3 regions of the Listeria sp. MAN/IMW/UF555 genome follow, and region 1 is predicted to be linked to each of the others. Evidence: predicted binding sites of a transcription regulator. Region 1 holds the regulator's gene; each other region holds the start of a gene.
What was found. The regulator LexA, encoded in region 1, represses DNA repair genes until DNA is damaged. The targets are predictions, from matches to a motif close to CGAACATATGTTCG.
Positions count from the first base shown of each region.

Region 2: a site for LexA is predicted at 1,965-1,978, ahead of AC4PG8_RS09645 (carbohydrate kinase). Genes of this name have one in related genera too.
Region 3: a site for LexA is predicted at 3,106-3,119, ahead of uvrB (excinuclease ABC subunit UvrB). Genes of this name have one in related genera too.

Region 1 covers NZ_JBZWZS010000001.1:397,589-402,257, reverse strand. Annotated here, with positions in the region: gene glnA (type I glutamate--ammonia ligase) at 1-847, shown strand, start outside; gene AC4PG8_RS01935 (arsenic transporter) at 990-2,285, shown strand; gene AC4PG8_RS01930 (GNAT family N-acetyltransferase) at 2,319-2,840, opposite strand; gene lexA (transcriptional repressor LexA) at 2,870-3,484, opposite strand; gene yneA (cell division suppressor protein YneA) at 3,641-3,970, shown strand; gene AC4PG8_RS01915 (DUF896 domain-containing protein) at 4,063-4,290, shown strand; gene tkt (transketolase) at 4,437-4,669, shown strand, end outside.
Region 2 covers NZ_JBZWZS010000002.1:511,154-515,822, forward strand. Annotated here, with positions in the region: gene AC4PG8_RS09640 (pseudouridine-5'-phosphate glycosidase) at 1-829, opposite strand, end outside; gene AC4PG8_RS09645 (carbohydrate kinase) at 826-1,944, opposite strand; gene AC4PG8_RS09650 (pseudouridine synthase) at 2,076-2,777, opposite strand; gene AC4PG8_RS09655 (LLM class flavin-dependent oxidoreductase) at 2,849-4,171, opposite strand; gene AC4PG8_RS09660 (glutaredoxin family protein) at 4,168-4,434, opposite strand; gene AC4PG8_RS09665 (LLM class flavin-dependent oxidoreductase) at 4,427-4,669, opposite strand, start outside.
Region 3 covers NZ_JBZWZS010000004.1:117,921-122,589, forward strand. Annotated here, with positions in the region: gene uvrA (excinuclease ABC subunit UvrA) at 1-977, opposite strand, end outside; gene uvrB (excinuclease ABC subunit UvrB) at 985-2,961, opposite strand; gene AC4PG8_RS12740 (CsbA family protein) at 3,209-3,448, opposite strand; gene AC4PG8_RS12745 (HD domain-containing protein) at 3,470-4,117, opposite strand; gene AC4PG8_RS12750 (hypothetical protein) at 4,139-4,525, opposite strand; gene AC4PG8_RS12755 (ArsR/SmtB family transcription factor) at 4,632-4,669, opposite strand, start outside.

The DNA of each region.
Region 1 (4,669 bases):
TTTAGGCGAAAACTGTCGTCGTGACATTGTACTTGAATTAGAAGAAATGGGCTTTGAAATTGAAGCTTCTCACCATGAAGTAGCTCCAGGTCAACATGAAATTGACTTTAAATATGAAGATGCAATTACTGCGTGTGACAGCATCCAAACATTTAAGTTAGTAGTTAAAACAATTGCTCGCAAACACGGTTTACATGCTACATTTATGCCGAAACCACTATTTGGTGTAAATGGTTCAGGAATGCATTTCAATATGTCCTTATTTACAGAAGAAGGTAATGCGTTCTTTGATAAAGAAGGCGAACTTGAATTAAGCAAAACAGCTTATCATTTCTTAGCGGGTATGTTAAAACACGCTCGTGGATTTACAGCTGTTACTAACCCGACAATTAATTCGTTCAAGCGTTTAGTTCCTGGATACGAAGCACCATGTTACATTGCATGGTCAGGTAAAAACCGTAGCCCACTAGTACGTGTTCCTAGTTCTCGCGGATTAAGTACTCGTCTTGAATTACGTAGTGTGGATCCATCCGCTAATCCATATTTAGCAATGGCTGTACTTCTAAAAGCTGGTTTGTCCGGCATTAAAGATGAGCTAACTCCTCCAGCGCCAGTTGACCGTAACATTTACGGCATGAACGAAGAGGAACGTGAAGCAACAGGAATTTATGATTTACCAGAAAGCTTAGGTCATGCTTTAATCGAGCTTGAAAAAGATGACATCATCCGTGATGGCTTAGGTGAACATATTTTCGAACATTTCATTGAAGCGAAAACAATTGAATGTGATATGTTCCGTACAGCGGTTCATCCGTGGGAACGTGAACAATATCTTGAAATTTATTAATATTAAAAAGCTCGTTTCCGACTTGGGAGCGAGCTTTTTTTATGCAATTGAAAATCAAATGTTTGATGTTTTGGTGATTGAGGCATATATTTATAAATGTGCTAGCAAAAGGGATTAATATTTGCTAGGGAAAGGGGCAGGTATGCAGATTACTTTAGCTGTTTTAGTTTTTGCCTTAACGCTTATATTTGTTATTTGGCAACCTAGAAACTTGTCGATTGGATGGTCCGCTTGTATTGGAGCATTACTCGCATTATTACTTGGCGTTGTCACTTTAACAGATGTTGTAACTGTAACAGGCATCGTTTGGAATGCAACACTCGCTTTTATTGCAATTATTATTATTTCACTTATTTTAGATGAGATTGGTTTTTTCGAATGGGCAGCGTTACATATGGCAAGGTTAGCAAGAGGGAACGGATTACTCATGTTTGTACTTATTTCTATTTTGGGAGCTCTAGTGGCAGCCCTTTTTGCGAATGATGGGGCAGCTCTGATTTTAACTCCAATTGTTTTGGCGATGGTGCGTGCGCTTAATTTTGATGAAAAAAAGGTGGTTCCCTTTATCATTGCCAGTGGATTTATTGCTGATACGACTTCTTTACCGCTTGTTGTTAGTAATTTAGTGAATATAGTTTCGGCTGACTTTTTCGGCATTAGTTTTTCAAAGTACGCATTAATAATGTTGATTCCGACGCTTTTTTCGTTGGTTGCGAGTATTATTGTTCTTTATATTTATTTTAGAAAAGCGTTACCTAGAACTTATGAAATTAGTGGAATTCGTAAGCCGGCTTCTGCGCTTAAAGATAAAAAAATGTTTCGGATTTCATGGGGAATACTTATCATTCTAGTGATTGGATATTTCTTAAGTAGCTTTTTGGACATTCCAGTGTCATTTATCGCTTTACTTGTAGCGTTTATCTTTTTGCTAGTTGGTGGAAAGAGTCATGCTGTTTCTACAAGGAAGATTTTAAAAGGGGCGCCGTGGAATATTGTGTTTTTCTCGATCGGGATGTATGTCGTCGTATACGGTTTGCAAAACGCTGGCATTACTAAATTATTAGCAGAGGCTATTTCATATATTGCGCATTATGGGCTTTTCGTAGGCACGATTGGGATGGGCTTTATTGCCGCGATATTGTCGTCTGTAATGAATAATTTACCAACTGTAATGATTAATGCACTTGCAATCGATCATACTTCATTTACAGGAGTAATGAAAGAAGCCTTAGTCTATGCAAATGTTATCGGATCTGATTTAGGACCTAAAATAACGCCAATCGGTTCGCTTGCAACGTTACTATGGTTACATGTATTAGCTCAAAAGGGGATAAAAATAAGCTGGGGATCTTATTTTAAAATAGGTATTGTGATTACTATTCCAGTATTGTTTATTACACTCGTCGGACTTTATATTTCACTCCTTATTTGGAGCTAAGAAAACCCTGTACAATTTTGTACAGGGTTTTTACTATGCTTTATAAAGAATATGTGGCTTTAAAGGATGTCCTTCCGCTAGAGCAGGATGCATAAATGTAGCTACTTTTGTAAAATGGATTTTTTTCATTACTTGTTCTGATGGCTTATTTAACATAGCGGTGAAACTGTAAATTTCATCGATAGTTGTTTTCTGTTTGGCGAAATCGAGAGCTCCTAGTGCGGCTTCGGTTGCATAACCTTGGTTCCATACACTTTTCTTTAAGCGCCAGCCAATTTCGATACAAGGGGTGAACGCAGCTTCAAAAGTTGCTTCATGAAAACCGGTAAAACCAATAAATTCGCCAGTAGATTTTTCTTCAATGGCAAAAAGTCCGTAGCCAAGTGCCGTTAATTCTTGTTGATTTCTTTCTAAAAAAGCATTACTTTCTTCTTTTGAAAGTGTAGATGGAAAGTACTTCATTACGACTTTGTCACCGTTCATTTCGCTAAAGGGAACATAATCACTTGCTACATAATCTCTTGCAATTAGTCTATCTGTTTCAAAATAAATCAATATAAAAACCGCCTAACAAAATATAGCTTTTAGTGAATATCTCTATAAAGACCGATAACTTTGCCTAAAATAGTAACGTTATTTAAGATAATTGGTTCTAGTGCATCATTTTCTGGTTGTAATCTAAAATGATTCGCTTCTTTATAGAAACGTTTACAAGTCGCCTCATTTTCTTCAGTCATCGCTACGACAATTTCGCCATTAATTGCTGAACTTTGTTGTCGAACAATTACTTTATCTCCATCTAAAATCCCGGCATTTATCATACTTTCTCCGTCGATTTCAAGCATGAAGACATTGGTTTCTCCTGCAGCCATATATTCAGGGAGTGGGAAATATTCTTCTATATTCTCAATCGCTGTAATAGGCATTCCGGCAGTAACTTTACCGATGATTGGGATATTGACTACATTCGGCGTCTCTGCTTCATCTTCTAAAGACAAAATTTCAATAGCACGAGGTTTCGTAGGGTCACGTCTAATTAGTCCTTTACCTTCAAGTCGAGCAAGATGGCCATGGACTGTGGAGCTAGATGCTAAACCAACAGCTTCACCGATTTCACGTACGGAAGGTGGATAACCTTTTTCTTTTACTTCTGATTTTATAAATTCATATATATCTTGTTGACGTTTAGATATTTTCATGGTTTCACCTCATTGATTTAATGGTTATTTTATAAATCAAGTATAGCAAAAGAAAATCCAATATGCAAACAAAGGTTCGTTTTTTATTGACATATGCGAACGGCCGTTCTATAATATAGAAAAGCGAACGTACATTCTTTTTTGGAGGGATTATTAATGACTTTAAAATTAATTTGGGATAAATTTTATGTTTCTATTATATTTGTAATAACTTGTTTAGTTCTAGGAATTATATTGATGTGCACTGTTATTGGGAGTGGCAGTGAGTATTCTGAGGTAGATGTAAATGAAGGGGATTCTATTTGGGCAATTGCAGACCAATATGCAGCGAAGAGCGATATGGCAAAAGCAGATTTTGTATCTTGGGTTGAAAAAGAAAATAACCTTACAGATGGACATGTGAAAGCTGGGGATTCTGTAGTTATACCAGTACACGAAACAAAGTTACAAAGAAGCGATAGTACTATTCAATTAGCAAACCAGTAGAAACGATTTTAGTGTCGTTTATGATATAATAAAGAAAGTAGCGATATAGCTACTTTCTTATTTTAATATAATGAAGAAAAGGATGAAGTGTGATGCTAGAAAAAGCTAAAATAGATAGAATCAATGAACTTTCTAAAAAGAAAAAAGCAGGGACTCTAACTGCTGATGAAAAAGTAGAACAAGAAAAATTAAGAAAAGAATATATTAAGTCGTTTCGCACTCATATGAAGGGAACAATCGAAAATACTACGATTATTGACCCTAAAGGAAATGATGTAACACCGCATAAAATAAAACAAATGAGAAAAAATAAGAAGTAAAAATTAGTACCAAATGAACATTTTTGCGCAAATGAACAAAAATACCAATCAATTAAGCAATTTAAAGCAATTATTAGTTGTGTTAATTGCTTTTTAGGCTTATTATTAAAAGTAGTTAAAATTATATTGAAGAGAGGATGTTTCATTTGTTCGATAACACAGATAGTTTAGCAGTAAATACAATTCGTACATTATCAATTGATGCAATTCAAAAAGCAAATTCTGGTCATCCGGGATTACCAATGGGAGCGGCTCCAATGGCTTATGCACTTTGGTCTCGCGTATTAAATACAAACCCTAAAAATTCACATTGGTTTAACCGTGATCGTTTTGTACTTTCTGCTGGACACGGCTCAATGCTTTTATATAGTTTATTACA
Region 2 (4,669 bases), on a different contig from region 1:
TACCGTCTGTTAGTTCTTTTACTTTGCCAAGAAGGAATGGTGTAACGTCTTTTCCGTGGATGTGGTTTTCTTCTGCTTCTTTAAGTGCAGTTTGGATAACATCGTTAATTACTTTTTCATCCATTGCAAATTCTTCTGGGATTGGGTTTGTGATTACAGCGCCACCTTCAATTTTTAGATCCCATTTTGCTTTAAGGGACTCAGCGATAACTTCTGGAGCATCTGCACGTAATGTTAATTCTACATCGCTTGAACGAGTATAGAATGCTGGAAGTACGTCTGTTTGGTAACCAATTACTGGAACGCCTTTTGTTTCTAAGTATTCCATTGTTAAGTTTAAGTCTAAGATAGATTTTGCTCCAGCACATACTACTGCTACATTTGTTTTCGCTAACTCTTCTAAATCAGCAGAAACGTCCATTGTTGTTTCGGCACCGCGGTGAACTCCGCCGATTCCACCAGTTACAAAGATACCGATTTCTGCTAATTCAGCACAGATCATCGTTGCAGCTACTGTTGTTGCTCCTAGTTGTTTTGTAGCAATAAGGTAGCCAATATCACGACGAGAAACTTTTGCTACATTGCTGCTTTTTGCAAATAGTTCTAGTTCTTCATCAGAAAGACCGATTTTAATTTTACCGTCGATTAAAGCGATTGTTGCAGGTACCGCGCCGTTATCACGGATAATTTGTTCTACGTCACGAGCCATTTCAACATTTTGTGGGTAAGGCATCCCGTGAGAGATGATTGTGGATTCTAAGGCTACGATAGCTTTTCCTTCTGCTTTTGCTTGTTTTACTTCTTCGGATAATGATAGATAATTTTTCATTTGAATTCCTCCAGATCTTTTTGTAGTTGGGATGTTGATAAATTTTGGCGAACAGTGTATTCAGATTCGAGTGTTCGCGCAGCATTTACGCTCCCTGCTTTTAAAATTTCTTGTAAAGATTTTCCTTCTAACCATGCATAAATTACCGCAGAACAAAATGCATCTCCTGCTCCTGTCACATCTACAATGTTTTCAATGACAATAGCGGGTTCAAAGATAATGCCTTCTGCGTTGTTTGCTGCAACCGCACCTTTACTGCCATTTGTAACGATGACATTTTTTACGCCTAAATCTAGCCATTTTTGTGCAGCTAAGCGCCAGTCTTCATCGTTTTCAATGGTCATTTCTAGGTGAGTTTCTGATTCATCTCGGTTGCATATTAGCCAAGTCACGTGATCCAAACGTTCTGGTAAATGAGACATTTTAGGTGAGGAAACGGGAACTAAGACTAATGGGATGGAATTAATTTCGGCAAAACTTCCAAGGTATTCTAATGTTTCTTTTGGACAATTTAAATCGGCAATAATGGCGCTCGCTTGACTTAGCAAGCCTTCGTTTTTCGCTAGTACATCTGGGGTTAAGTGATCGTATGCATCCATGTCCGCTAGTGCAACGAGCAAATCTCCATTGTTTTCGAGTACGGCTGTATAAGAACCTGTTGCGATGCTTGGAAATGCAGTGACATAATCTAAGTTCATATATGTATTACTGGCATTTTTGACAGCTTCCCAGTCGGAGTCTGTTCCACAAGCAGTGAGTAATATAACTTCTTTTCCAAGGCGACCAAGGTTTTCACCAACGTTCCTAGCAACTCCGCCAGCACTTTGTGTTGAGCGCACCGGATTAGATGTAGCTAGCTGGGCCTTGTCTTTAATGTAAAACTTCCGATCGACGTTCGCTCCACCTATACAAACGATTTGTTTTGCTTCATTTAAAATATAGGCTTTTCCTAAAATACGACCTTTTTTAATAAGGCCAGAAATAAGGTTCGCTACTGTCGGTCTTGATAAATCAAGTATATCAGCAAGTTCTTGTTGAGAAATGTAAGGATTTTTACGGATGGAATTGAAAATTATCTCTTCCTTTTCGTTCATTTTCGCTTTATTATTCTCCACGATATAATGCACCTCCATTCCAAACTTTTGTTTTAATTTCAAACACATGTTTATTATATATGTAAATGCTTTCTTTTGCAATCTAAAAAACGAAAATCTACTTCTTTTAGGAAGAAAATTTTCGTTTATCGTTATTTATTTTGAAGGATAAGCAGCTCGTTTTCAGTCAGTGGGCGGTATTCACCGAGTTCAAGAGATTCATCTAGTTGTAAGTTCCCCATTGAAATTCGTTTTAAATAGCTGACTGTTTTCCCGCGAGCAGCGAACATTCTTTTTACTTGGTGGAATTTTCCTTCTTGGATAGTTACTTTTATTTCGTTCGGAGTGATAATTTCTAAATGAGCTGGTTTACAGGTGTAGCCGTCATCGAGAGTGACGCCAGCACTGAAGGCTTCTACATCCTCCGCTGTAACCTCGCCATCAATTTTAGCATAATATGTTTTATCAATATGCTTTTTAGGTGAAAGTAAATTGTGAGCGAGCGTGCCATCATTAGTTATAATAAGTAATCCTTCTGTGTCTTTGTCCAAACGACCGACCGGAAATGGATTAGTGAGCGTGTCTTCTTGCTCGAGTAAATCAATGACGGTTTCTGACAGATTATCCTCGGTTGCACTCACGACATTTTGGGGTTTATGAAGCATAAAATATACGAATTCTTGGTAAATGACAGGAGTTCCGTGAACAGTAACTTGATCTTTGTCTGGATTCACTTGGGTTTTACTGTCTTTTTGAATCGTTCCATTTACGACAACTGCCCCGGATTTAAGCAGTGGTTTCACTTCTTTACGACTCCCGAAACCTGTGTGGGACAATAATTTATCTAAGCGCATGGTTTAGCTCCTTTTTTCTTTTATTGTAACAAAAAAACGAAGATCCTTAAAGGCGCTCCGTTTTCTTTCTATTATTTGATGTTGACGGCTTGTTTATTTTTTGGTATTTCAAGACCTAGGTTGCCTCTTAAGGTTGTGGCTGGATATTCGTTTCGATACAATCCTCGACTTTGCAAAAGCGGAATAACTTGCTCGACAAATGTTTCAAAAGTACCTGGGATGTCAGACGCGATGATAAATCCATCTGCCGCCTCATTTTGAAACCAAATTTCGATTAAATCAGCTACTTGTTCTTTTGTTCCTATAAAAGGTGTTTTCGGGGTGGCTGCTTCGGTCGCTACTTGGCGCAGGGTTAGATTGCGCTCTTTTGCTTCTTTTTTGATTCGATCCGTCGTACTTTGAAAAGCATTTTTACCGATGTCGCCAAGGTCGGGGAAAGGTTCATCTAGTTCAAATTGGCTTAAATCATAATCATCGAAATAACGCGCGAGATAGGTGACGGCATTTTCAATCGGAATAAGATTGGCAAATTCGGTGTATTTCTGCTCGGCTTCTTCTAGAGTATCCGCTACAATTGGGCTAATTCCTGGGAAAATCCTGATCTCTGCTGCATTTCTGCCAGCTTTTTCAGCACGAGTTTTCACATCTTGATAGAATTGAATAGCTTCTTCAAGCGAATCTGAATGCGTAAAAATAGCTTCCGCGTTTTGGGCTGCAAAATCCCGACCTGTGCTAGATGCCCCCGCTTGGAAAACGACTGGTTCTCCTTGTTTGGAGCGGCCGATATTTAACGGTCCTTCCACTTGAAAATACTCACCTTGATGATTCAAACGATGTAATTTTTCTGGATTAAAAAATTCGCCGGTTTCTTTATTATAAGTAAAAGCGTCTTCTTCCCATGAATTCCATAGTCCGCGAACTACCTTTAAATGTTCTGCCGCAATGCTATATCTGTCGCTGTGGGTCGGGAGGTTTTTCTTGCTATGATTTCGTGCTGCTCCTTCTTGCGGAGAAGTGACCAAATTCCAGCCAGCTCGACCACCACTAATATGATCTAATGAGGAAAGTTGCCTTGCGAGCGTGAATGGTTCCGTAAATGATGTCGAAAATGTTCCAACCAGCCCGATATTTTCTGTAGACTCTGCTAAAGCGGATAAAATAGTAATCGGCTCAAAACGATTAAGAAAATGCGGAATAGATTTTTCAGAAATAAAAAGACCATCCGCAATAAATACAAAACTAAATAGGCCTTGTTCTGCAATTTTTGCACGAGTTTTATAAAAATCTAAATCTGTACTTGCTGCTGGGTTAATATCTGGGTGGCGCCAACCATCTGTTGTGCCGCCAACGCCGTGAATGATTGCGCCAAACTGGATTGTATCTTTTCTAGTCATTTTACTTCCTCCTTTTGTAGTAAAGCTTTTTCTAAGTATTCGATACCGATTTCGGTTACTGCTTGGTAAGTCCCTTTTTCTATGTCACCAATTTCTACTACTGGAACGTGGCGGATACCGTATTTGGCTTGCAGTACTTCTCGTAAGTAATCATGATCTGTGACGTCAATATCTTGGAAGACAATATTTTGCTCGGTTAAATAATCTTTCACATCTTTACAGTAGTGGCACCCTACTTTACTCCAAACAACGACATTAGCCATGGACAACTTCCTCCTTTATTGATTCACTTAATAATTGGTACGAATAGCGTTTGATTTCCGCGGATTTGACAGGTGTTAAAACGACAAAATCTTGAATATTATATTTTTTTGAAAGTCGAGTAATTTCTTCTCCAACGTCTTGTTTCGTCCCAGTTATTGCTCCAATTTTTTGTGTAATAAATCGATATGGTTGGCTGATGTCTTTCACGTAGGCTTCTGCTTGTTCACGTGAACC
Region 3 (4,669 bases), on a different contig from region 1:
TTACAAGCAGAAGCTAACATTTGTGGATAATACTGGGAACTAATTGGTCTCCACGGAACAATCGCGCCTTCATTTAATGTTAAACTTCTGTCTGGAATAACCGTGTCCACATCTACTTCTAATTTTGTTCCAAGACCATCACAAGTAGGGCAAGCGCCAAATGGACTATTAAAAGAAAACATTCTTGGCTCTAATTCACCAACTGAAAAACCACAATAAGGACATGCATAATGTTCGCTAAATAGTAATTCTTTATCGCCCATAATGTCCACTACTGCGTATCCATCAGCCAGGCGAAGAGCAGCTTCAATAGAATCATATAGTCGGGTATTTATGCCTTCTTTAATGACAATACGATCGATGATAATTTCGATGGAATGTTTTTTGTTTTTTTCGATTTCGATTTCGTCGTTAATATCGTATATTTCTCCATCAACACGAATACGTACGTAGCCTTCTTTTTTTATTTCTTCAATCGTTTTCTTATGTGTTCCTTTTTTACCAGAAACAATAGGCGCCATAATTTGAATACGTGTTTTTTCTGGATATTCGAGCACACGGTCTACCATTTGTTCAATTGTTTGGGAAGTGATTTCAATGCCGTGATTTGGACACACTGGATGCCCCACTCGCGCATAAAGTAAGCGCAGGTAATCATGTATTTCTGTAACTGTCCCAACGGTAGATCGCGGATTACGGCTAGTAGTTTTCTGATCTATGGAAATAGCCGGGCTTAACCCTTCAATTAAATCCACATCCGGTTTATCCATTTGACCTAAAAATTGGCGAGCATAAGCAGACAAAGACTCTACATAACGTCTTTGTCCTTCTGCATAAATTGTATCAAAAGCTAGCGAAGATTTTCCTGAACCAGAAAGTCCGGTCATCACTACTAATTTATCTCTTGGAATCTCTACATCAATGTTTTTTAAATTATGGGCTCTTGCACCTTGAATGACTATTTTTTCTTTATCCAATTCCGCTTCATCCTTCCGCTTTTATTTCCAGTAAAGCATCACGAAGTTCAGCTGCACGTTCGAAATCGAGTGCTTTGGCTGCTTCTTTCATCTCGTGTTCCATACCTTCAATGAAAATATCTCGTTCTTTCTTAGACATTTTACTTAAATCATGTTGTTTTACTGCTTCTCGTTCATCTGCGGCAGAAGTTGCTGCGATAATGCCACGAATTTCTTTTCTAATTGTTTTTGGTGTGATGCCATGTTTTTCGTTATATTCAATTTGGATTTTACGACGACGTTCAGTTTCACTAATCGAATTGCGCATGGAATCTGTCATTTTATCTGCGTACATAATTACTCGTCCATTTTCGTTACGGGCAGCTCGTCCCATCGTTTGGATTAAGGAACGTTCTGAACGTAAGAAACCTTCTTTGTCGGCATCTAAAATTGCTACCAAGGACACCTCTGGTAAATCGATTCCTTCACGAAGTAAGTTAATCCCAACAATAACATCGTATACCCCTAATCGAAGGTCACGAATAATTTCAATTCGCTCTAATGTTTTTACCTCAGAGTGTAAATATTGAACTTTTACGCCGGCTTCTTTTAGGTAATTCGTCAAATCCTCCGACATTTTTTTCGTTAAGGTAGTGATTAGAACTCGTTCGTTCTTCTCAACTCGATCATTGATTTCATCCATTAAATCATCTATCTGACCTTGGATAGGACGTATTTCGACAATTGGATCTAGTAGTCCGGTAGGTCGAATAATTTGTTCAATTACATCTGGATTCTTTTCTAATTCGTATGGGCCTGGGGTTGCAGAGATAAACATAATTTGATTAATATGCTTTTCAAATTCTTCTAATCGAAGTGGGCGGTTATCAAGTGCGCTTGGCAACCTAAAACCATGATCGACTAGCATTTGCTTTCTGGCTTGGTCCCCGTTGAACATGCCACGGATTTGAGGCATCGTTACATGTGATTCATCAATAACTATTTGGAAATCATCTGGGAAATAATCTAGCAATGTATATGGAGTTACTCCCGCTGGACGTAGTGATAAATGTCTTGAATAGTTTTCAATGCCTGAACAATAACCCATTTCTTCCATCATTTCTAAATCGTAATTGGTTCTCTGTTCAAGACGCTGTGCTTCCAGTAGTTTATTTTCTGCTCTTAAGACTTTAAGGCGGTCTTCAAGTTCTGCTTTTATATTAACAATTGCTTTTTTCATAATATCTGGTCTAGTAACAAAGTGAGATGCTGGGAAAATAGAAACGTGCTCTCTGTCGCCTATGATTTCTCCAGTAAGGGCATCTACTTCTCTAATACGTTCAATTTCGTCGCCAAAAAATTCAATTCTCATACAGTGTTCATCTCTAGATGCCGGGAAAATTTCGACCACATCTCCGCGGACACGAAAACGACCGCGCTGGAAATCAATATCATTTCGGTCATATTGAATATCAACCAGCTTGCGTAACAATTGGTCTCGGCTAATCTCCATGCCTACCCGAAGCGAAACTAGCATTTCTCCGTATTCGACCGGCGAACCTAAACCATAAATACAAGATACACTGGCGATAATAATTACATCTCTACGTTCAAAAAGTGCTGCTGTAGCGGAGTGACGAAGCTTATCTATTTCGTCATTGATACTAGCGTCTTTTTCAATGTAGGTATCACTCTGCGGTACATAAGCTTCTGGCTGGTAATAATCATAGTAACTAACAAAGTATTCCACTGCATTATTCGGGAAAAACTCTTTGAATTCACTATATAATTGTCCCGCTAGCGTCTTATTATGTGCCATAACAAGAGTTGGTTTATTTACTTCTTGAATTACATTAGATACAGTAAAAGTTTTCCCTGTACCGGTTGCCCCAAGTAAGGTTTGGTGTTTTAAGCCTTTTTTTAATCCCGCAACTAATTGTTCTATTGCTCTAGGTTGGTCTCCTTGTGGGCTATACTTAGAAACTAACTCAAATTTATCCTTCAACTCGGATTCCCCCATTCCTTATCGGTCCGATTCTGGCATCTAAAAGCTTTAACTGTAAAATATCCAGCAAAGCAAAAAGCGGATTTTTCAGATCCGTTAATGTTTCTATTTTATCATAAATATTTTAATTAGCCTAGCAAAAACCGAACATATTTTCGTATTCATTTGAAAATAAAAAACGCAACCTGTTGATTACGCTTTTCTTTATTTTATCACTTTTAGAGTATTCTACCTATCTATTTGCTCTTTAAAAGTCACTGCCGCTTTTCTTTAAACGTCGTAACATGTATGTGGCTACGACAAAACCAATTGTCATCGAAAAGGCGTCTATCGTGATTAGCCAAAACGAACTTGTGTAACCCAATTTAGCAGAAGCGGCTATCAAAACCACCATAAGCACTAAGGCGACATAACGGTTATACGTGATGCGCGCAAATAGAATGACAAGCAGACAAGGGAAAATAAGTGCAGATATAATTTGATCCATCTTACTTCCCTCCCCAATTTTTTACTCTTCACGCAATGCTTTTGTTGTTATTTCTGTAGTAAGTTGTGGTAATTCCGTCTTTTCAATACCTTTTTCAGCAAGCATATCTGGTAAAATTTCTTTTAAAAAGTATTTTACACTGGCCATTTCTCGGTATTCATAAATAGTCGCAAGTGCTTCACTATAAATTTCAACAAAAATGTTTTCTGGATTACCTTTTTGAATCTCGCCAAAGGACTCATATAACAAGTCTACTTTATCAGATATAGCGAGAATTTTCCCTTCTAACGTACTGTCTTTCCCTTCTTTTAACAAGTGTCGATAAATCGGTTGGAAAGTTGCTGGTATCTCGCGGCTAATAAAATTTTTAGTCATGCTTTCTTCCACTTCAGAGAGCATTTCTCTTAGTTCTGTCGTTGCGTATTTTACAGGTGTTTTAATGTCACCAATAAAAAGCTCTGAATAGTCATGATTTAATGCTTTTTCATATAAAGCACGCCAATTAACCTCATTGCCCGCATCTTCTTCTACAGCTCCAAAAAATTGTGCAATAGAAGTAACCTTGTAAGAGTGTTCTGCAACTGAATGCTCCTGATACTTAAATTTTCCCGGGCAACGATAAATGTTCTCTAAATCCGATAAACTTTGGAAATATTGATGAATTCCCATACTATCACTCCATTCTTCGTTTTATTCCTCTCTTTTTTGTTTTTTATTGGCAGGATTAGTATTTTCGATTTCGCGCATCATCAAGGCTGCACAGTAACCAATTAGAGCGATCATTGCTGCGGAATAAGTTCTAAAATTATCTGTAGCAAAAATAAAAATAATTGCTGAAAACAGAAGTGTCGTTAATATTCCCCAACTAAAAAGTTTCGTACCTCGTGCTGTTCCTACTTTCATATGCGAATATATTCCTACATAACATACCAACTGAATAATAATAAATTGTGCAACCGACAAACCAATAACTGCCGCAAGATTGCTATTCCAAATAACTGCTAAAATGGAAATAATAACCATGACAACTATTCCCGCAATGACGATAAATTTTTGCACTGGCGATAATTTGCTCAAAATGTTTCCTCCAAATTTTTATTTGTTAACTACTTTATCATAATCTCTCATTATTTGGCATAAAAAACACCCATCATTCCTAAAAAGGTTTTCTGAGCGCTTGTTGTTAGTGATGGTGCACGTGGCGAATTGCTTGGGTCAGTA